Haloferula helveola: one gene and its partner. The protein of the gene in region 2 interacts with the protein of the main gene of each other region in a pairwise test. Links are inferred from orthologs where the notes say so. Each region holds a gene or a part of one and is shown on either strand. Other genes may lie near its edges.

Region 1 (10,665 bases), 1.7 Mb from region 2 along the record:
TCACGTTCGAAGCGGACGACCTCGACGCGAACCCCGACAACCACATGCTTGATGTGAACGCATCAATGACCTTCGACCGGATCGTCAGCGATGTCACCACAACGGTCGCGGATGGCCTGACACTGACCCTCGACGAGTCATTCACCAACAACCGCACTGTCCATCTTCAAGGTTTGACCAACAACAGCTCGCTCAATTTCTCGGATCCGACGGACCTTTTCGTCGAACTGAACGGAACCGGAAGCATCATCCTCGATTCTCCAACGGACCGCGTGACCGGCCCCACCAATCACACTCTCGTCCAGGGACCGGACCATGAGATCCGCGGAGGCGGCCAGATCGGCACCAACGGCCTGAACATCGTCAACCGGGGATTGATCCTCGCGGAGTTGCCCGGAACAGACCTCCTGATCGATCCCTTTGTCACGTTCCTGAATGACGGCGGCAGCCTGCACGCGGGACCCTCCACTTCCGTCCGCCTTGGCGCAGGATCCTATTCGGTCGCCAACGGCGGCACCTATTCCGTAGGCGAGGATGCCGGATTCGTCTTCCAGGGAATCACCATGTCCGACCTCACGCTTTCGGCGGACGACACCGACTTTGACCCGCTCGACCACCACGGAACGATCGTCAACACATCGACCTTCGAGCGCGTGACGAACGAACTGGCGCTTGAGATCAACGACGGCATCAGCCTGACGCTCTTGGGAGGCGACTTCATCAACAACAACCGCGTCAGTCCACTCGCCGGGTCCAACCCCAGCACCATTTCGATCAACGGCACGGGTTCGGGCAACGAGGTCGGCGTTCTCGGCACCGGTGAGATCCTGCTCGACCACCCTCTCGACACCATCACCGGACAAACCAACCACCTCCTCGTCCATGGTCCGGACCACACGATCACCGGTTTCGGCAGACTCGGCCTGAACAGCATCGATATCGTGAACAAAGGGCAGATCGTCTCAGCATCGGCGGGACAGACCCTCGACCTCAGTCCGCGATCCACATTCACCAACGATGGAGGGCTGCTTCATGCGGTCGACAATGCGGCCATCCACTTTTTCCAAGGTACCTACCGCTCTCAGAATTCAGGCGTTTACTCGGTGGCCGAGGACGCCCTGTTCGAACTCAGCAGTGTCATCCTCGAGGATCTGACCCTGCACGCCGACAATACCGTCGGCACCTACGAGAACCACTTTGCCAACGTTTCCGCGGCAAGCACCTTCCGGCGGATCACGAACGAGCTGGCAGTCAGTGTGAACGACGGACTCACTCTGACCCTCGATGGCGGTGACTTCACCAACCACGGCGGCGTACATCTCGACGCGAACGTCAATCTCTGCAGCCTCTCCATCAACGGAACCGGAGTTGGCAACGAAATCACGGTCAAGGGCACCGGCGCCATTTTCCTCGACCATCCGAACGACCGGATCACCGGACAGATCAATCACCTCCTCGTTCAGGGAGCGGGGCACCGTATCGAAGGGTCCGGCTCCATCGGAACCAACAGCATCTACTTCCGCAACGAAGGGCTGGTGGATGCCAACCGGCCGGCAGAGAGCCTCAACTTCGACCTGCGGGGCGGATCGCTGGAGAACCGCGGCACGTTGCAGGCGACGAACGGAGGGACTCTTGCGACCGTCGAGCCGATCTCCGACATCAACGGCACCATCTTCGCGGGTGCCACGAGCCTGATCGATGTGAACGGAACGGTGACCCAGAACTCCGGCACCACAGCCGTCGACGGCACTCTGGAAGCCACATCGCTCTCTCTCGACCAGTCGCTTCTCAAGGGCACCGGTCTCGTCGACTGCCCGACCGACGCGACCTTCTCCTCGGTGACCCCGGGGAACTCCACCGGCACGCTTTCCATCGGCGGCACCACCACTCTTGGCGTCGGCACTTCGCTCGGGATCGAGGTTGCCGCCACCTTGGACCACGATGTTCTCACCGTGACCTCGGGAGTCCTCCAATTGACAGGCTCGACCTTGCGCCTCGACTACCTCGGCGGCCCGACCGATGTCCTGGCGACCGACACCCTGACCGTCGTAACCGCCGCCGGCGGAGTCAACGGGGTCTTCGTGAACATTGGTGACGGCGAGCGGCTCTACACGGTCGATGGTGTCGCCAGCTTCATCGTCAACTACCTGCCGAACTCGATCACCTTGACGGACTTCATCTACGATCCGAACGGACCTCCGAACCAACCGCCGGTTTACACCGCGTTCGTCGAGAATCTGAATCTCGACGAGAACACGCCTGTCGGGACACTGGTCACGACCTTCCATGCCTACGACCCGGAAGGAGCGATCATCGAATACTCGATCGGCACCCCGTCCGTCCCGTTCTCGATCGACCCGGTCAACGGCGAACTGCGCGTTTCCGGAGCTCTCAATCACGAGGTGCAATCGAGTCATCTCATTACCATCCGGGCCTTCGACAACCTCAACTACTCGGACATCGTCCTGACCGTCGATCTCAACGATCTGATCGACACCAACGAAGAGATCACCGAGTCGCTACTGACCGAAGTCGGGGGACCGTTCGAAGGAGAAACAGACCCGGCGATCATCGCCTACGACGCCGACCCCGATCAGGACGGCAGAATCAACCTGTTCGAGCTGTGGCTCGCCACGGATCCTGCCGTCGCCGACCTGCCGACTCCCTTCCTCCTCGAGCCGGTCGATGTCTCCGGGTCGGATCACGGTTCGATCACCGTGGTCGTCGATGGCGATGTCGAGGACCTGCTCGACGTCCGGGTTGAGTTCTCGTTCGATCTCACCCTGTGGCGCGACGCCACCGCCAACCGCTTCCTCGTTTCGAGTTCCCCACCGCTCCGCACGCTGCGGTTCACCGACACCGTGCCGCTCGGGCCCGCCCGGAGATTCTTCGTCAGATTCCGTGCCGAGCCCGACGCCGAGAAGTAGACACAAAAAAGGCCCGCCGGAACCATCCGGCGGACCTTTGTGAGAATCACTTGCGAGCTCAGCTACCGGCCTTGAATTTGCCGGTGCCGTAAACCGCGTCGTTGCCGAGTTCCTCCTCGATGCGGAGCAACTGGTTGTACTTCGCGATCCGGTCGGAGCGGCTCATCGAGCCGGTCTTGATCTGGCCGCAGTTGGTCGCCACGGCAAGATCGGCGATCGTGTTGTCCTCGGTCTCGCCGGAACGGTGGCTCATGACCGCGGTGTAGCGGTTCTCCTTGGCCAGTTCGACGGCATCGAAAGTCTCGGTCAGGGAGCCGATCTGATTCACCTTCACCAGGATCGAGTTGGCGACGCCGAGGTCGATCCCCTTCTGGAGGAAGTCGACGTTGGTGACGAAGAGGTCGTCGCCAACCAACTGGATCTTGTCGCCAACCTTGTCGGTCAGGGCCTTCCAGCCATCCCAGTCGTTCTCGTCGCAGCCGTCCTCGATCGAGTCGATCGGGTACTTCTCGCAAAGCTCGGCGAGGTAGGCCGCTTGTTCTTGAGAGCCGCGCTTGGCACCGCCTTCGCCTTCGAACTTGGCGTAGTTGTAAACGCCGTCCTCGAAGAACTCGGAAGAAGCGCAGTCGAGGGCGAACTTGATGTCATCCCCCACCTTGTAGCCGGCCTTCTCGACCGCCAGCGAGATGGTGTCGAGAGCGTCCTCGGTACCGCTGAAGGTCGGCGCGAAGCCACCTTCGTCGCCAACCGCGGTGCTGAGGCCACGGTCGTGGAGAACCTTCTTGAGGCTGTGGAAGACTTCGGCACCCATTCGGATCGCCTCGCTGAATGTCGGAGCGCCCACCGGACGGATCATGAATTCCTGGAAGGCGATCGGCGCGTCGGAGTGTGAGCCACCATTGATGATGTTCATCATCGGCACCGGAAGCACCTTCGCGTTCGGGCCGCCGAGGTACTTGTAGAGCGGCAGGCCGCAGGCTTCGGCAGCGGCCTTGGCGACCGCCATCGAGACACCGAGAATCGCATTCGCACCGATCTCACCCTTGTTGCGGGTGCCGTCGATGGCCTGCATCGCGGCATCGATCGACGCCTGGTCGGTCGCCAGCATGCCGCACAGAGCGGGCGCGAGCTTCGTGTTGACGTTCTCGACGGCTTTGAGCACGCCCTTGCCGAGATAGCGGGACTTGTCGCCGTCGCGGAGTTCGTGGGCCTCGTGCTCGCCCGTCGACGCGCCACTCGGAACAGCGGCGCGGCCGCGCACGCCGCAGTCGAGGATGACGTCGACTTCGACAGTCGGATTGCCGCGCGAATCGATGATCTCGCGGCCGCGGATTTCAACAATGGTCGTATGGTCCATGATAAGAATGATTCAGGGGTTGTAAGCCTTGATTTCGTCCACCGTCCACGACTCCATCAGATCGGTGTCGTGGTTGCGGAACTCGACCGAATCGCCCGGCTTGGCCCCGAGCAGGGCGGCACCGGTCTCGGACAGATAGGATACGAGGTTCTTTTCCGGATCGGAATCCCATGCGCCAAGCACACTGTATGTCACCTTGGCACCGTCGCTCGCCCGGGTCATCGACACAACCGTGCCGATGTTGACCGCAGACGGGTCGGCTCCCTTGAAATCACTGCCTCGTGCGAGGTCGACCTCGCGTTCCAGCTCGCCCTTCCGACGCATCAGGACCTTCTGCATGTCCTTGGCGGACTTGTATTCGAAGTTCTCCCGAAGGTCGCCGTAGGAGCGGGCGATCGCGATATCCTTGGTGTTCTGGGGAATCCGGTTGCGGATGAGGTCGTCGAGTTCGGCCTGCTTGCGTTCCAAGCTTTCCCACGAGACGACCAGATTCTCGACCTTCTTCTTGGTATCACCGCTCACCAGTTCGCCGGTTTCAGGGCGGGCCTTGATGATCCGAGCCATCAGTGACTTGCGGTCGAGATCACTGAAAACCGGACACTCCATGAGGCGTCGGCCGAAGTTGCGCGCCTCGGTGGCACCCATCGTGTTGACGATGTCGGCGAGCAACTTCTTGTCATCGCTCAGCAGACTCTGAAGCCGGGTCGTGGTCCGCGGGCCATCGGCAAGGTGGTCGGTCTCGAGCAGGTTCAGGATCGCCGCGCCGACCTCGGGGCCGAACACATTCGCCGCCATGCCCTTCCGTTCGCGGGCCACCCAGATCAGGGCGTCCGGACCAAGATCGCGACGCGCCAGAGCGGCACGGATGTATTCCTCGAGGTCCGCGATCTTCTCCTTCTCGTGAATCAGCTTGGCGATCTCCGCGACGCCGCGGGTTCCCACCTGGTCGAAGATGCCGGTGATCATGGCGACCCAGCGATCTTCGAAGGCCTCCGGAAAGACTTCGAATACGGCACGCTGGCGGGCCGTCGAGAGACCGCCGATCTCGTCGCCGAGCCGACCTTCCTCGGCCAACAGCACGTTGGAAAGGCGGAGAGCATCCGCTGCCAGTTCCAGCTCCTTCAGAGCTCCGATGACTTCGTCACGGATCGAAAGCAATTCGATCGCGGGACCGAGCTGCAAACGGGTGCCCTTCTTCGCCGCCTCGTCGACCTGATCGATCACCGGCTTCAGCGGTTCGGCATCCTTCTTGAACAGGGAGATGTCCGAAGAGATCGCTTCGAGGGCCTTGCACATCGCCTTCAGATCGCGGGCGTCGGCGAAGTCGGCCAACAGGGCCTCGGCCGGGGTGAGGTCCCCTTCACGCAGGTTCAGCGATTCGGTTCGACGGGCCGGGACGATCACCCGCTTGCTCTCGCGCAAGGCACGCTTGGCTCCCTCCCACCACTTCTTGAACTTCTCCTCGGGAACGATCGCGCCGGATACCTGCTTCTCCATGGCGTCGACCGTCATCGAGCCGCCATGACTCTCGAGCATGAACACGACGAGTCCGACCGGATCACTGGTGGCCAACTCGCGGAGGTGCTCGATCTCCTCGACCTTCTTCGCGCGGAAGTCATCGGCCTCCAACGGCGACAGCTTCTGAAGCGCGAACTGGAGGTCCATCACCTGACCGTCGCGGCTCTCGAAGTCGATCGTCACCTTCTTGGCGGGGAGATCCCAGCTGACGACCTTTCCCGCACCCCAGGAATTGTGGAGGATGAACTGTCCCGGTGCGACCTGATCGAGGCGCTCGGCAAGAGCGTCGTTGATTTTCCCAGCTTCGATCAGTTTTTCCAGATCCGGATGCATCGGCGCGACGTTGCGAATCCGAACCGGAAAACGCAAGGCCCATCCGGGCATTTTCGGATCAAGTCCGTCAGCTGTCGGTCTTCCCCGGCGGAAGCACGACCCTTGGCCGGGGCGATCTCGGCTTCCAGCCGTCTCCCTTGGCCCGATGCATCGTCCGGAGCAGGGCTCCAACCGAGCAATTCCACTCTTCCGGCACGGCGAACTTGCCGTCCTTACGCAGCGGGCCGTCATACACGGTTTCCCCCTCCGCATCGACGATCAGGACTTGAGGCTCGTCCTCCTTGTAGTGGAGCTTGGCCACACTTCCGTCCTCACGGGTAACTTCAGCGGTGCGTTCGAGCGGGTAGACGATGGTCTTCGGCATTCCCGGAATGCCGGAAGGATAGAGCGGAATCTCGGCGGCGGGAATCTCCGCCAGCACCGGGGCCGGAGGGGCTTCCCCTAGCTCGATCGTCACTTTCTCGTGATGGCCCGCGCGGACCACCGAAAGCTCGACCTCATCCCCGGCCTTCCGCAACCGGAGAAGCGTGCCGAACTGCGCCTCGTTGATCAGCAGCTGGTCCTCAAGCTTCCAGAGCACGTCAAAACGCTGGAGACCCGCCTTCTCCGCAGGCCCGTCGGCCGTAACGGAGGTAATCAGGAACCCAACTCCTTCGGGAACGTCGCTGACGTGGGCGCGCATCGCACGCTCGAGTTTACCGACCTCCAGCCCGATCCACGGCATGGGTGGGCCGGGCTGTACCGGTGCCTTGATGGCACGGGGTTGGGGTGCGGGGGCATCCGCAGGTTCGTCCGCAACCAGCACCCCCGGCAGGCCGGTCAGGCTGAGCATCAGAAGACGTTGGAAAAGGTTCATCGGTTCGAATCAGAAAGCGGTCACCGGGATCAGGACCAGTTCGTCCCGCGGTTGGATCACCCGCACCTCATGGCCGGTTTGCTCATCCCGGAAGAGCTCTTCGTTCACCACCGTCACATTCCAAGCCTGCAGCAAACTGCCGTCGGAATCGGTCAGCAGTCGGTCGTCCGCCTCCGTGGAAACCACGCCGACACTCTCGGAAAGCAATTCGACCTCCGCCAACCCACCCATCCCAACGACGGGCACGGACTCCGGCACGCGCGGCCAGACGCCCCACGACACACCGGCGGTCAACGCTACGGCTGCCGCGGCTCCCCACCACAGCGTCCGGCGCTGGCCCGGAGCCGGGGTTTCGTCCGCAAGCTCGTCGATCAGTTCGTCGAGCGAGGCGGCTCCACGGTCGCTGAAGCCACGCGGCACCAGCCGCTCCATCAGCGCGCGTTCGATCTGCTCAGGCGTTTCCATGGCGGGCCTCCTTCACGCGGCGCATCGACAGCGCCAATTGCTCCAGTGCGTACCGGTATCGGGACGCGGCGGTGTTCGGGGAAATGGCCAAACTCTCGGAGATTTCCGCGAAAGTCAGCCCGCCCCAGATCTTCATCGTAACCACTTCCTTCAGCTTGGGGCTGAGGCGGTCGACCTCGTCCCTCAGCATCAAAGCCTCCTCGTCCTCCTCGACCGACGGGTCGAGCCAGACATCCTCGAAATCGTTGAGGTAGATGATCGACTCCTCGCGCTTCCGTCGCCGCTTGTCGGAGCGGTGGCGGTTGAGACCGCAGAATCGGATCGTCGAGAAGGCCAGCGGCAGGTCCGGCGGATGTCCGCCGTGCTCTTGCTGGACCCCCCAAAGGCGCATCACCGCCTCCTGAACGAGGTCCTCGGCGTCCGCCTGAGCCGGAGCCCAACCGCGGGCGAATGCAAGCAATCGGTGCCCGTAGTCGGACAGCCATTGTTTCCATTCAGCCGATGCTCGCGATCCCATTCACTCCGAAAATGCCGCGGGCAGGTCGACTTGTCTGCGAAAAATTTGCGAATTCCGCCCATTTTGAGGGAGCCCGGAGGGTCGGATCCCCAGGGCCTTCGACCCCATCACGCCCTTGGACCCGTGACGATATCGGAACGATCCGTGCCTTCTGCAATGACCCATCGAAGCGCCAGAAAGCGCCCGAACGGGCAAGCTGGCCAGACGGGCCGGATCCCGAATCGGACCCAACCCCTACCCCATCCATGATCTCAAGAATCACCCTCGCGGCCACTGCCGCCCTTACCCTCCACGCCGCCGCCGGCGAAACGCTCGAATTCACCCCGCTGAGCACCGTTCGCCTCGGCGACCCGATTTCGCTTTTCGATGCCTCTGCTGCGGAGATCGTCAAATTCGACGCCGCCAGCCAACGCATGTTTGTCGTCAACGGCGACTCGGACAGCATCGACATCTTCGACATCTCCACCCCCGCGGTCCCGGTCTTCATCAAGTCGGTGGACCTCTCCGCCTACGGCAACCCGAACAGCGTGTCGGTGAACCCGCGGCAAGGCGTGGACGAAATCGCGGTGGCGGTCGGCGCCAGCTCGAAGGACCAACGCGGAACCGTCGTTTTCCTGACCACCGACGGCGTCGAACTCGATGCGGTCACGGTCGGCTACCTGCCTGACATGCTGACCTACGACAAGTCGGGCAGGATGATCGTCGTCGCCAACGAGGCCGAGCCGACAGAAGACTATTCGTTCGATCCGGAAGGTTCGGTCTCGATCATCGAGATGCGCGGCCGCAAACGCCGCCACACCGAGGTGACCTTTTCCCACCTCACGGAAGCCGACGTCGTCGGGGTCCGCATCACCGGCCCTGAAGGCACCACGATCGCCCAGGACCTCGAACCGGAGTTCGTCGCCATCGAAGGCCGATACGCCTTCGTCAGCTGCCAGGAGAACAACGCCGTGGCCAAGATCGACCTCCTCCGCAAGTCGGTCGACTCGATCCTTCCCCTCGGCCGGATCAATCACGGCCTGCTCGGATACGCCTTCGACGCGTCCGACCGGGACGACATGATCAACATCGCGAACTGGCCGGTCTTCGGCCTGTTCATGCCCGATGGCATCGCGACCTACACCGTCGGCGGCACGCCGGGCCGCTTCGGCCTCGGACGTAGCGAGCAAACCTACTTCCTCACCGCCAATGAAGGCGATGCCCGCGAATGGGGCGACTACATCGACGAGGACCGCATCAAGGACCTCGACCTCGATCCAAGCGCCTTCCCGCTGGCAGACGTCCTGCAGGAGGATGAGAACATCGGCCGCCTCGACGGCATCACGACCGAAGGCGACATCGACGGTGACGGCGACTACGACGAGCTCTACCACTTCGGCACCCGCTCGTTCTCGATCTTCGACGCCGACGGCCATCTTGTCTTCGACAGCGGCGACATGATCGAAACCTATCTGGCGGAGAATTACCCGGAGAACTTCAACTGCGCCCACGACGAGAACGACAGCTTCGACAGCCGTTCCGACGCCAAGGGCGCCGAGCCGGAGTCGGTGGAGGTCGGCACCATCGATGATTGCACCTACGCCTTCGTCGGACTCGAGCGCTTCAGTGCCATCATCGTCTTCGACATCACCGACCCGACCGATGTCTCGATCGCCGGTTTCGCGATCAACCGCGACTTCGGAGTCGAATTCGACGAGGACGACCTGGCGAACTTCCCGCTCGCGGGTGATCTCGGACCGGAAGGACTCGACTTCGTTCCGGCTTCCAAAAGCCCGACCGGCCAGCCGCTCCTGATCGTCGCCAACGAGGTCAGCGGCACCACTACGATCTACTCGATCGGCGCCGGAGAGTAACCACCTCCCCAAATCTCCCCCGACCGGGCCGGGCATCCTCAAGGGTGCCCGGTCCTTTTCTTTTTCCGACGTCGAACCGTCATTCCTTGAATCGCTGGCCAGATGGCGGGATTTCTGCTGGCTTCCCTCCCACATGAGTCGCGAGCACGAACGCCTTGCGGAATCCGTCATGGCGGATTCTCCCTGGCGCCGTTGGGGTCCTTACCTCAGCGAGCGCCAATGGGGCACCGTGCGCGAGGACTACTCGTCGAGCGGATTCAGCTGGGGCGCCTTTCCCCATGACCACGCCCGCAAGCGCGCCTACCGCTGGGGCGAAGACGGCCTGCAGGGTTGGAGTGACGCCGAATGCCGCCTTTGCTTCGCACCCGCACTCTGGAACGGCAAGGACCCCATTCTCAAGGAGCGCCTCTACGGGTTGGGCGGGCACGAGGGAAACCACGGCGAGGACGTCAAGGAGTGCTACTACTACCTCGATTCCACTCCTACCCACTCCTACACGAAGGCGCTCTACAAGTATCCCCAGGCCGAGTTCCCTTACGCGCTGCTCCAACAGAAGGCGCTGGCAATGTCCAGGAAGGACCCGGAACTGGAGTTGGCCGACCTCGGCATCTTCAAGAACGGGCGCTACTTCGATGTGATGCAAGAGGTGGCGAAGCGTTCGCCCAATGACATCCTGTGGCGGATCACGGTGACCAATCACGGCCCAAAGGCCTCCGACATCCACGTCCTGCCGACGCTTTGGTTCCGCAACGTCTGGTCATGGGCCGGCACCCGTGAGGAACCGATCGCCAAACCGACGATCCAGTACGACAAGGGCTCGGTCCTCGCCCACCACCCCA
Region 2 (10,709 bases):
GCGCCGACCCGTCGGGCACCGGCACGGACTTCTTCTACCATGGTCCGGCCGATCCGAATCCCGACGTCGAGTTTGTCGGAGCCACCGACCTCTCCGAGCCGACGTCAGCGGGACAGGTGAGCTACGCGGATGACGAGCAGGACCAACGCTATCAGATCACCGGCGATGCGCTGGCGCTTCTTCAGAGTTTCTACGGAGGAGACCACATCCCGGACCAGACGACGGTGTATTTCCGTTTCAATAGCGACAACCTCATCATCGGCAGCGGAACTGCGCAAATCGGAGGCACGACCTTCGACCGGTATTTCATCGACACCGATCCGGCCGAGTCGGCGCTCCAGATCGTGGCCGAGGGTGGTGCCCCGTCCAGCGCCTACGACACCTGGGCTTCGAGCTTCGTCCCGAATCCGGGAACGACTACCGACAACCCGGACTTTGACCCTCTGACCAACCTTCTCGAGTTCGCCTTCGGAACGGACCCCAACGTCAGCGACGCGGTGCCGCTGGTGCCGGACGGGTCGGTCAACGGGGTGCCGATCGTTCAGGCATCCGGTGGCGGTGGCGGGGTCACCTTCGATTACCTGTTTGTCCGTCGGACCGACCACGGGACCTCGGGGAGTGTCGATTACACTCCGCAGTTCAGCAGCGATCTGGATCTGTGGTACGACAGCTCCGCCACCCCGACCTTCGTGGCAAGCGCGGGAGCCGGCTACGAGGTGGTAAGCGTTCCGTATCCGGCGCTCCTTCCGGATGGAAAGAAGGCGCGATTCGCGCGAATGAGTATCGACGAAGTTCCCTAGTATCCCGCGCGGCAAGTTCGTCACCTTTCGGGATGTTGGAAGTTATTTTGAAATCAGCTCGCTGCGCTCGTCCGCCCGATGATTCACGGATCTTTTTCCCATCTGCGGCGTTGTTCCTCGGTCACAAATCTCGATTTGCTCCCTCGTCACGCCTTGCATTTGGGAAAAATCTCTCGCGCGAAAGTCAACGCTCTTGCCGCGCGGGACACTAGCAACTCTGTGAACACGAGCACCCCTTTTTCAAGTCGAACGCAATCGGACCGACATTCCGGCGGCCTTCCTTCCGGTATGGACGGATGCGGGCTGGTTCGGAGGGTGCTTCCATTCCTCCTCGGGGGAGTCCTTTCAGCATCCGTAACTGGTGCCGGGACCGGGTCGTCGCTCGTCTATCCGGGGCCGGGCGGGCAGCTTGAGTACGCGGGCTATGCCAACGAGGGGCAGGCGAGCACCGGCAACCGGATGATCGATTTCTCGATGGCCGGCTACCGGGGAGGTGGGGTGGCAATCCCGTGGGTGCCGGTCGAGATCGAACTCGATCCGGTGCCCGGTGGCGGCGACGACCATGCACGGATCCAGGCGGCGATCGATACCCTGAGCGCGATGCCGCTCTCGCCCGCCGGCTTTCGCGGCACGTTGCTGCTGAAAGCGGGGAACTACAACGTTTCCGAAACACTCCACATCAACGCCAGCGGTGTGGTCATCCGCGGCGAAGGGCAGGGGAGCGGAGGAACCGTGATCCACTTCACAGCGACGGCTCAGGACGACCTCTTCGAGTTCACCGGCAGCAGCCGATGGACGAAAGTGTCGGCCGGCGAAACCACGATCGCCGATCCGTTGGTGCCGAGCGGAGTTCGTTCCTTTGGCGTGGTGTCGGCGGCAGGTTTTTCGGTCGGCGACCGGATCATCATCAACCGGACTCCGAACCAGGCATGGATCGACCTCCTCGACATGGCGCAGTGGGGGTGGACCACAGGTGCCTACACGTCGGATCTGCCACGGGTGATCACCGCGATCGATGGCAACACGATCACGGTCGACGCGCCGCTCACGCATGCGATCGAGAGTCAGTACGGCGGCGCCGAGGTCTACCGCTACACCTTCGACGGCGCGATCCGGAATGTCGGGATCGAGGGCCTCCGGATCGAGTCCGCCTACACCAGTGACACCGACGAGGATCACGGCTGGAGTGCGGTGATGTTCCGCAAGGTCGAGAACGCCTGGGCGAGGAACATCACGGCGAATTACTTCGGCTACGCCTGCGTCGATATCCGTGACGACTCGCTGTTTGTCACGGTCGAGGACTGCGCACAGCTCGACCCGAAGTCACAGATCACCGGCTCCCGGCGATACTCTTTCCGCATCGACGATTCATCGTTCATCCTCTTCCAGCGGTGCTACACGGAGAAGGGTCGGCACGACTACGTGACGCAGTCGAACACCGCCGGTCCGAACGTGTTCGTCGATAGCCTCGCCGAGATCACCTACAGCGACATCGGGCCGCACCATCGCTACTCGGAGGGCATCCTGTTCGACAACATCAAGGGTGGTCCTACCAACGTCCAGAATCGCAAGAGCTCGGGAACGGGCCACGGCTGGGCCGGAGCCCAGACGGTTTTCTGGAACTGCGAGGCCAGCAGCATCATCTGCGATGCTCCGAAGGCGGCGATGAACTTCGCGATCGGATGCGTCGGGACGAAGAGCGAGAGCAACATGTCGCCGGAAGAGCCGTTCGGCTTCTGGGAATCCGAGCAGGTTCCGGTCACGCCACGCAGTCTCTACTACACACAGCTGATGGACCGGCTGGGAGAGCCGGCCGTGCGCACCGTGATCACACCATCGCAACTCGATGGCCGGATCTGGAGTGAACTTTCGTCGTGGCATGGAGACGGAGCGCCTCCGGGCCTGCCGCCCTTGGCACCGGTGCAGGTGGATCTGGGCAACGATCGGACCGAAACGGAAACCTCGCTGCCGGTGATCGCCGTCGTGCGCTGTCCGTTGCCCGACAACTTTCCGATGACCGTCACCGGATGGACCCAAACCTCAGGCCCGGCCGGTGTCACCTTCGACGACCCGGGCGCCGCGTCGACTGTGGCGCAATTCCCGGGACCGGGAACCTACGAACTCAGCTACTCCGTCTCGCAGGATGACAACCGCGACCCCGGGGACGTGGTGACGTATCCGGGATCGGACTCGGTCATGATTACCATCGTGCCGCCTCCCGATGCGGTCGGCACGCTCGCTTCCACCGACTCGATCGTCGGCGAAGGCCAGGCGGCCGCGCCAAGTGCAGACTACTATCCGGATGACGGATCGACCACGGTCGGCACCAGCGGATCGACGCTCACCGACACCCGGGTCGACCGGAACGTGGTGCTGGGTTTCACCCTGCCGACCTTGCCGGTTGGCGAATCGATCGAGTCGGTGGATCTCTTGTTCGAAATCACCGGCGCCCGCGACCAGACCGGTGCTGCAAACCTGCCGGATCTTCGGGTCGACCTCCTCGACACCGCCGATCCGGATGCGACTGGTGCCAGCTTCTTCCATCACGGGCCATCCGATCCGACCCAAGCCCACGTCGGTGCGACGGCGGTCACGATCAGCGGGACATCGCAGAACAGTTTCGCAGATGATGCCGAGGACCGGACCTTCGAGATCACCGGGGCGGCGCTGACCTTGCTGCAGGGATTTTACGGAGGCGACCACATCCCGGACCAGCCCGAGGCGTTCTTCCGTTTCAGTCTGAGTGAGGATCCCGATCTGGCGGATCTCCGACGTTACGCTATCGACTTCGGCGCGGAAGAGTCGCGCCTCGAGTTCTTCACCGGGTCTCCCGACGGCACCTTCGGATCATGGATCGCCGGCTACCCGGAAGTGGGTGCGGAAACCGAAGTCGACGATGACCCCGACGGGGATGGGAATGGCAACGGGCTTGAGAACTACTTCGGCACCCATCCCGGCGAGTTCTCATCCGGGCTTGTGGCGGGAACTCCGAGCGGAAACACCTTCACGTTCAGCCATCCGCTCAACCCCACCCCCGCAAGCGACCTTACCGCGAGCTACCGCTGGTCGAAGGATCTCAGCATCTTCACTCCTGACGGCGTGGCGCATGAAGGAACCACCGTGACGTTTTCCCAAGGCACGCCGGCCGGTGGATTTGTCACCGTCACCGCTACAGTGACCGGAGCGCCGACCGACCGGCTTTTCTTGGTCATCGAAGCGACGGCGGACTGACCCGGAGTCAATCCTCGTCGCGGGTGACCTCCGCCTTTTCCCGCAGTTGGACGGCGAGTTGGTGCAGTGCTTCGCGCCTTTGGTCGGCAAGGGCCTGTTCGCGGATGGTTTCCTCAAGCTCCTCGAAGGGCGGAATGTGCTCGGGCTCGAGCTCCTCGATCCGCACCAGGTGGAGCCCCTGCTCGTACGAGAATACCGGGCTGAGCTCGCCCTCGCGCAGCGAGAAAAGCATCGCTTCGAACGGATTCAGGGTCCGCTCGTGTTCGATCCATCCGAGATCCGTTTCGCCGTCTTCGCGGGCGGTGTGTTCCTTGGCCACTTCGGCGAAATTCGCTCCGTCGAGCACCTCGCCGCGCAGCCCGGTGATCTTCCGGTACTCGGCCGCAGGGTCGTCGCCGGGAAATCGGACGAGGTGCCGCACCCGGGCGCGTCCCGGCTTGCGGAAGAGCTCGGCGTTCTCATCGTACCACTCGCGCAGTGCCGCCTCGTCGAGCTCCGGCAGATCCCTCCAGACGTCGTCGGCGAAGCGTTCCATCCGCAGCCGGGCCACCGTTTCCTCGCGGAGCTGGTCGCGCTGCTGTTCAAGCATGTCCCACGACGCGCCGTGGCTGCGCCATTCCCGGAGCGAGTTTTCCAAAGCTTCGCGAACCTCGTCCCGGTTGGGTTCGGGCACTCTGCGCTCGGCTTCCTGCGCCAGCAGGATTCCCTCGATCACTTCGTCCTCCGCCTTGTGACGGAACTCCTCGTCGCGTTCGCAGCACGAGATCTCGCTGCGGGACTCGGCCTCGGATTTGATGCGCAGGAACGCATCCTCAACCAAAGCGGGGTCGATCGTCTCTCCGTTGACCGTGATCACTCGGGCTGACGGAACCGCGATTGGCGGGTGGAGAAGTGACTCATGATTCCGCTGCGGACACTCTCGAGCGCTTTCCGGTCCTGCTCTGCCTGCCGAAGGGTTTCCTCATCGAAGAACAGAGGCTGGTCCGGAGTGCCGCCATCGGGAACATCAACGACCGGCGGAGCGCCTCCATCGGAGCCGCCGCCATCGTCGCCGGAGGTCGGCCGACCGCCGCGGACGGGCTGGGCCAGATTCGGGTGATTGACCGAAATGTAGTCGTCGTAGAGCGACTTGTAAGTGGAAGTCCAACCTTCGGGGTCGGTCGCGATCGCGGTGCGGACGTCTTCACGCAGCGCTTCGAATGCCCTCGTGCGGCTGTCGGTGACGACGGCAGGAACCGGGCCGTCACCGGTCTCCGGATGCCGGGTGCCGGTTTGCCTCGCGGCATCGCGGGCGGCTTGGATCTCGGCGTATTTCTCCGGGCCGAGGATCCGGCGGAGCACCGCTTCCGGGTTTTCCTTCGAGTTTTTCGGCTCGGTGTCCCGTTGGGAAAGCTTCGGGCCTACCTCGGTCGGCTTTTCGCCCTCACGAATCACCGGGGCGGGGCGTTCGGAGTGTTTGAAATCGCGGCCGGTCGGGTCACTGGCGGCCGCTTGGTCTTCATTGCCATTCCATCCACGGGACAGCAAGGCGACACCACCGACGATGACGGCGGCTCCGGCGAGGGCGATGGTGGAAGGTTTCATGGGTCGGTAGTCGGAAAACGCCGCCGGGCGGCCGATTTGCCTAGGCTTGTCGGATGGCGGTGATGGCCTGAGCCATGTCCGGAGCGCCGAAGGTCGACGAGCCGGCCACCATGACATTCGCACCGGCCTGGGCGCAGCGCGAGGCGGTTTTGTGGTCAATTCCGCCGTCGACTTCAATGTGGAATTCCAGCCCCCGGTCCTCGCGCAGCTTCGCTGCGGCCTCGATTTTCGGCAAAACCTCGTCCATGAAGGCCTGCCCGCCGAAGCCCGGAACCACGGTCATGCAGAGCAGAAGGTCGATTTTGTCGAGAAACGGCTCGGCGTCCTCGATCGGGGTCGCCGGGTTGATCGCCAGCCCCGCCTTGCAGCCCGCGGCACGGATCCGGCCGAGCGTTTCGGCCACATCGTGGTCGGCCTCGGCGTGCACCGTGATCATGTCGGATCCGGCCGCGAGGAAGCGGTCGAGGTAGTGGTCCGGCCGCGAGATCATCAGGTGGACATCGAGGAAAATGTCGTTCGATTCGTGCACCGCGAGAACGACGGCGGGCCCGAACGAGATGTTGTCGACGAAGTGTCCGTCCATCACGTCGAGGTGCATCCAGTCGGCACCGGCGCGGATCGCGCGGGTCACTTCTTCGCGGATCCGCGAGAAATCGGCGGCGAGCAGGGAAGGGGCGATGACTCGGTCCTTGTAGGTCGGTGGAATCACGTCGCGGAGCGTAAGGGTCAGGTGCGAGGGGCCAAGTTCCAAAAAAGATCGGGCCGATTCGGGATTTGGAACTTGGCACGTGGCTCTCGGATCTTCCCCGTAGGGCCGTGGAGATCGATCTTCTCAGCGATGACTACTTCATGGGTCAGGCCCTGCGCGAGGCGCGCAAGGCGGCTGCGGCGACCGAGGTGCCGATCGGTTGCGTGATCGTGCGCGAGCAGCGGGTGATCGGCCGGGCTTGGAACCAGGTCGAAACGCTGAAGGACGCGACCGCCCACGCCGAGATGCTGGCCCTGACTGCCGCGCAGCAGGCGCTCGGCGACTGGCGGTTGGAAGGCTGCACGCTCTACGTCACCAAGGAGCCATGTCCGATGTGCGCCGGCGCGATCGTTCACTGCCGGCCGGACCGGGTGGTCTTCGGCTGTCCCGACGAGAAAGGCGGCGCCGCCGGAGGCTGGATCAATCTGCTCCAGGCGAATCCGCCGCTGAACCATCAGTGCGAGATTGCGTCGGGCGTGATGGGCGAGGAATGCCTTGCGTTGCTGCAGGGGTTCTTCCGTGAGGCCCGGGAAAAGAAGAAGGCGTTGCGCGATGCCGCGAAATCGAACGGGCACCCGAAGGATGAAGGCTAGCCGGATGTCGCTGCTCGCGTGTCTCGTGGTGCTGGCCGTTTCCGGCTGCCGGACCGTCGAGTTCTACTCGCAGGCGGTCGCCGGACAAGTCGAGGTGCTGGCGAAGCGGCAGCCGATCGACAAGGTCATCGCCAAGACCGACGACACCGGTCTGCGCGAGCGGCTGGAGCTCACGAAACGCCTGCTCGCCTTCGCCGAGAGCGAACTGAAGATGCCGTCGGGCGGGAGCTACGAACTCTACACCGAGCTCGGTCGCGATCACCTCGTGTGGGTCGTCCACGCCGCTCCGGAGCTGTCGATGGAGCCGAAGAAGTGGTGGTATCCGGTGGTCGGCGAGCAGGCCTACCGCGGCTACTTCCGTGAGGACCTCGCCCGGGAGGAGATGGCACGTCTCGAAGCCGACGGCTACGAAACGTGGGTTGGCGAGGTCGATGCCTACTCGACACTCGGGGTGTTTCGCGACCCGGTGCTGGATACCTTTGTCGAGCGGGCCGAGGTCGACTACGCCGAGCTGATCTTCCATGAGTTGGTGCACCGGAAGTACTACGTTTCTGGTGATACGCCCTTCAACGAGTCGATGGCCGAAGCGGTCGCGCGTGAAGGGGTGCGGCGGTGGTTCCGGAAGACGGGGCGACCGCATCTGGTGAAGCGTTACGACGAAAGGCTGGTGAAGATCGGGCAGGCGCTGGATGCGATCGGCGGGGCTTCGGAACGGTTGAAGAAACTGTACGCCTCGGACCGCTGCGATGCCGACAAGCTGGTGGCGAAAGATCGCGAGCTGAAACGGCTGAATCGCGAGTTGCGGGCCCTGCGCACCGAATGGGGCCGCGGACTGAAGTCGTGGATCGAAGAGCCGGTGAACAACGCGCGTCTGAATTCCTTCACGACCTACGAGGCCGGTGTCCCGCGTTTCGAGCGGATGATCGAGGAATGCGATGGGGACTTCGACCGCTTCTGGGAGCGGGTGAAGGAGAAGTAGGGAGCATGGCAATCCCTTTCCGCGAAGTCCCGAAGGGACGCAGGCATTTAGCCACGGGGTTCACCCCGTGGGTCCCCGGACGGCAACATGATTGAGCCCCGCGAGGGGCGACGGCGAGGTCGGCCTCATCTCGTGGAACCGCTTCGCCTGCGCACCTTCGGCGCTCAATCCTCATTGCGCAGCTTTCCACGGGGTGAACCCCGTGGCTAAATGCCGACGGCCCTTCGCGGCTCGAAGAGAACCGAGCGAGGCGGTGGATCGTTGTGCGGACTGCGGACCGGAAATGTGGCCGATCGGACTTCGTCTTCCCCGTCACTTCTTGATGCGCCACGGGCGTGGGCCTTCGAACTCGGCGAAGGGGTCGGAACTGAACGGATCCGACTCGGCGTATTCGGCGGACCACTTGGCGTAATCGAGCGCTGTCTGCCTCAGTGCCGGGTCGGCGATGTGTTCCGCCACGGCGGTGAAATCCTCGGACTTCATGCTTTCCACGCAGCCGGCAAGCGCGAGGTCCCGGGTCGGAGGATCCACGACCTCAAGAAGCTGCGGCCAGCGCTTGGAATCGGCCGAGATCGCCCGTTGGAAGGCGGCGAGCCGGACCGGCTGCCACTCTGGATCCTCGGGCAGCCCGATCGCCCACGGAATCCATCGGTCCGCCGCCGCCTGACGTGCGGCGCCATTGGATTCGGAGAGGTTGTTCGATTGGCTGAAGGCGATGCTCAGGGCGATCGCATTTTCCCTGCCGGCACCGAGGCCGCGCTGCTCGATGGAAGCCAGCATGGTGTAGAGGTCGCTGTCGCTGATGTCATAGTTCCACCCGTGCGTTGACCACTCTTCGAGCATCCGGTCGATCACCCGATCCCGGGCTTCATCGGGAAGATCGAGAATGAAGGAGGCGTCCGTGAAGCTCTCGGAATAGCCGCGGACGATGCACTCGGTGATGGCCTCCCCACCCGGGCCGGAGCCGAGGACATCGGCGAGCTCGGCGAGCCGCTCGAAGCGGTGGGTTTCGAGCATCGACTTGGCGATTTCAAGGGCCGCGCGGTGGCGCAGTCGGGCGGACTGCAGGTCGTTCAGGTGGAGATAGAATTCCGGATCGAAGGTGCATGCCCGCTCGAAGAGCTCGCCGAGCTGCTTGACGGGTACGCGGTCTTCGCCGAGCGCGAGGAAACGGGCGAGGGTGGCGGAGGGATCGCCTTCGGTGACCAGCGCGTCGAGGGACCTGGTGCAGCCGGTTCGGATGGCGTAGGCGAGCAGTGCGTCCGGTTGGTCATGCGCGAGCTGACGCAACCACTCGGGGTTCGATCCGGCATAGCGTTCCCACGGTCGTGTCGAGAGGTAGTCCAGAACCGCGAAGGGATCCCGCGCCGCCCAAGCGTCGAGAATCTCCCGCCGCAGTTGCCGGATTTCTCCGGGCTCACCGTCGAGTCGGGCAAGCCGTGCGAGCATTGCTTCCGGCTCGGGGCGCTCCTCCCTTTCCCGGATCTTCGCTTGGAGGACTTCCGGCTCGGGGTCGGATGGTTCCGGAGCTTGGTGGGAGGCATGCTCCTCGATGGCGGCAACCATGAAGGCTCCGAAGGCGGCTGCTGCGAGATGGGTGACCATGTGCCGGGCACTCATCGCTCCTCCTCCTTCGGTGGTTTCCCGTTCAGCCGCTGCCACTCGGCGATGTCCCAATTCCACTCCTTGATTTCGGAGCGGAGGCTGTCGCGGGCGGTTCGCACGTCTTCCGGAATAGCATTCAACCAAGCCTGTTTCCGCAGGGCTCGCGGTTCATCCGCATACCGCAGTCCGTCGCTGAGGGCATCGGCCTGCTGCTCGGGCGTGAGTCGGTGGGAGGCCCACTCAATCGACTTTTCCGGCACGTACTGGAAGATTTCGACGAACAGCCGCTGGTCGAGAAGCGTCGGAAAGTCAGCGAGCTCGGGTACTCTGCCGACAATCGATGACCTTGCCTCTTCGAGCCCCGCTTCACCGGCCATGATCCGCTCGGGGAAGTCACCATCGGAGAGCAGCCAGTCGCCGAGCGACTGCTCGATGGTTCGTTCCGCGAGATCGTCGGACCAGCGCTCCGGCTTCTCGGCTCCGGCTGTCGGGTGTCGGTATCCGCTGGCGGAGTCCGAGGAACGCTCGGCCAAGTGCTCCAGAAACTTTGCTTCGACTTTCTCCAGACCGGTGAGATCGCGCTTGAGAACCGCGGCGTAGAACTCGTCGCTCATGGCGATGCCGGAGAACGACATGAACGGATCTCCTGACCTGGACAGTTGCCCGAGCAATTGGTTCCGCAGCGCCTCGGGGACGTCTTCGAAAAGCTCCCGGACGGCTTGCTCGGGGTCATCGGGGATCCAGTTGTCGGCGAACCAGTGGCACAGCGAGTCCTGAAGATCGGCGTCCGATCCTTCCCACACGGTGCGAAGTCCCTGAAGGTTGTCGCGCGAAGCCAGGTTCGAGGCCGCGCTGTAGGCCATCGTGCTCCGGAAACTTTCCGGGAGATTGGAATCCGTCACCCATCCCCGCATCGTTTCCGGCGGAACGTCGAGCAGGACCGCCGGGTCATCGGTGACCCATTCCAGCAACGCGGGCCGGATCACGACTTGTTGTAGCGCGCCCTGCGGGTCGAGGCGCAGCCAGGCGAGAAAGATCGCCTGCGCGGTCTCCGAGTCGTCCCCTTCGAGCGCGAGGGTGAGCAGCGGGTCGAGCTCCCCCGGGGTCTTGCGTTCGAAGATCCGCGAGCGTTCGACGAGCTGGAGGTGACGGGCGTCGGTTTCCCGATT

Evidence for each region.
Region 1: the proteins of rpe (region 2) and eno interact in binary tests that used the Escherichia coli proteins (3 or more experiments, as listed by UniProt). The link is inferred for Haloferula helveola from one-to-one orthologs.

Annotation. Positions count from the first base shown.
Region 1 is NZ_AP024702.1:559,504-570,168, forward strand. What follows is about bases 2,136-5,014. They hold eno (phosphopyruvate hydratase), read right to left. Parts: upstream 4,285-5,014; coding sequence 2,986-4,284; downstream 2,136-2,985. Other genes in these bases: HAHE_RS01805 (cadherin repeat domain-containing protein), read left to right, coding at 2,136-2,927; HAHE_RS01815 (GreA/GreB family elongation factor), read right to left, coding at 4,297-5,014. In the rest of the region: more of HAHE_RS01805, read left to right, coding at 1-2,135; more of HAHE_RS01815, read right to left, coding at 5,015-6,135; HAHE_RS01820 (PDZ domain-containing protein), read right to left, coding at 6,203-6,991; HAHE_RS01825 (hypothetical protein), read right to left, coding at 7,001-7,456; HAHE_RS01830 (sigma-70 family RNA polymerase sigma factor), read right to left, coding at 7,443-7,973; HAHE_RS01835 (choice-of-anchor I family protein), read left to right, coding at 8,219-9,826; HAHE_RS01840 (MGH1-like glycoside hydrolase domain-containing protein), read left to right, coding at 9,996-10,665. UniProt on the Escherichia coli protein: Catalyzes the reversible conversion of 2-phosphoglycerate (2-PG) into phosphoenolpyruvate (PEP). It is essential for the degradation of carbohydrates via glycolysis.
Region 2 is NZ_AP024702.1:2,267,098-2,277,806, reverse strand. What follows is about bases 4,491-7,413. They hold rpe (ribulose-phosphate 3-epimerase), read right to left. Parts: upstream 6,325-7,413; coding sequence 5,656-6,324; downstream 4,491-5,655. Other genes in these bases: HAHE_RS08280 (aminopeptidase), read left to right, coding at 6,946-7,413; tadA (tRNA adenosine(34) deaminase TadA), read left to right, coding at 6,432-6,956; HAHE_RS08295 (hypothetical protein), read right to left, coding at 4,884-5,615; HAHE_RS08300 (peptidylprolyl isomerase), read right to left, coding at 4,491-4,887. In the rest of the region: HAHE_RS08310 (Ig-like domain-containing protein), read left to right, coding at 1-800; HAHE_RS08305 (hypothetical protein), read left to right, coding at 1,116-4,031; more of HAHE_RS08300, read right to left, coding at 4,039-4,490; more of HAHE_RS08280, read left to right, coding at 7,414-7,935; HAHE_RS08275 (hypothetical protein), read right to left, coding at 8,248-9,555; HAHE_RS08270 (hypothetical protein), read right to left, coding at 9,552-10,709. UniProt on the Escherichia coli protein: Catalyzes the reversible epimerization of D-ribulose 5-phosphate to D-xylulose 5-phosphate.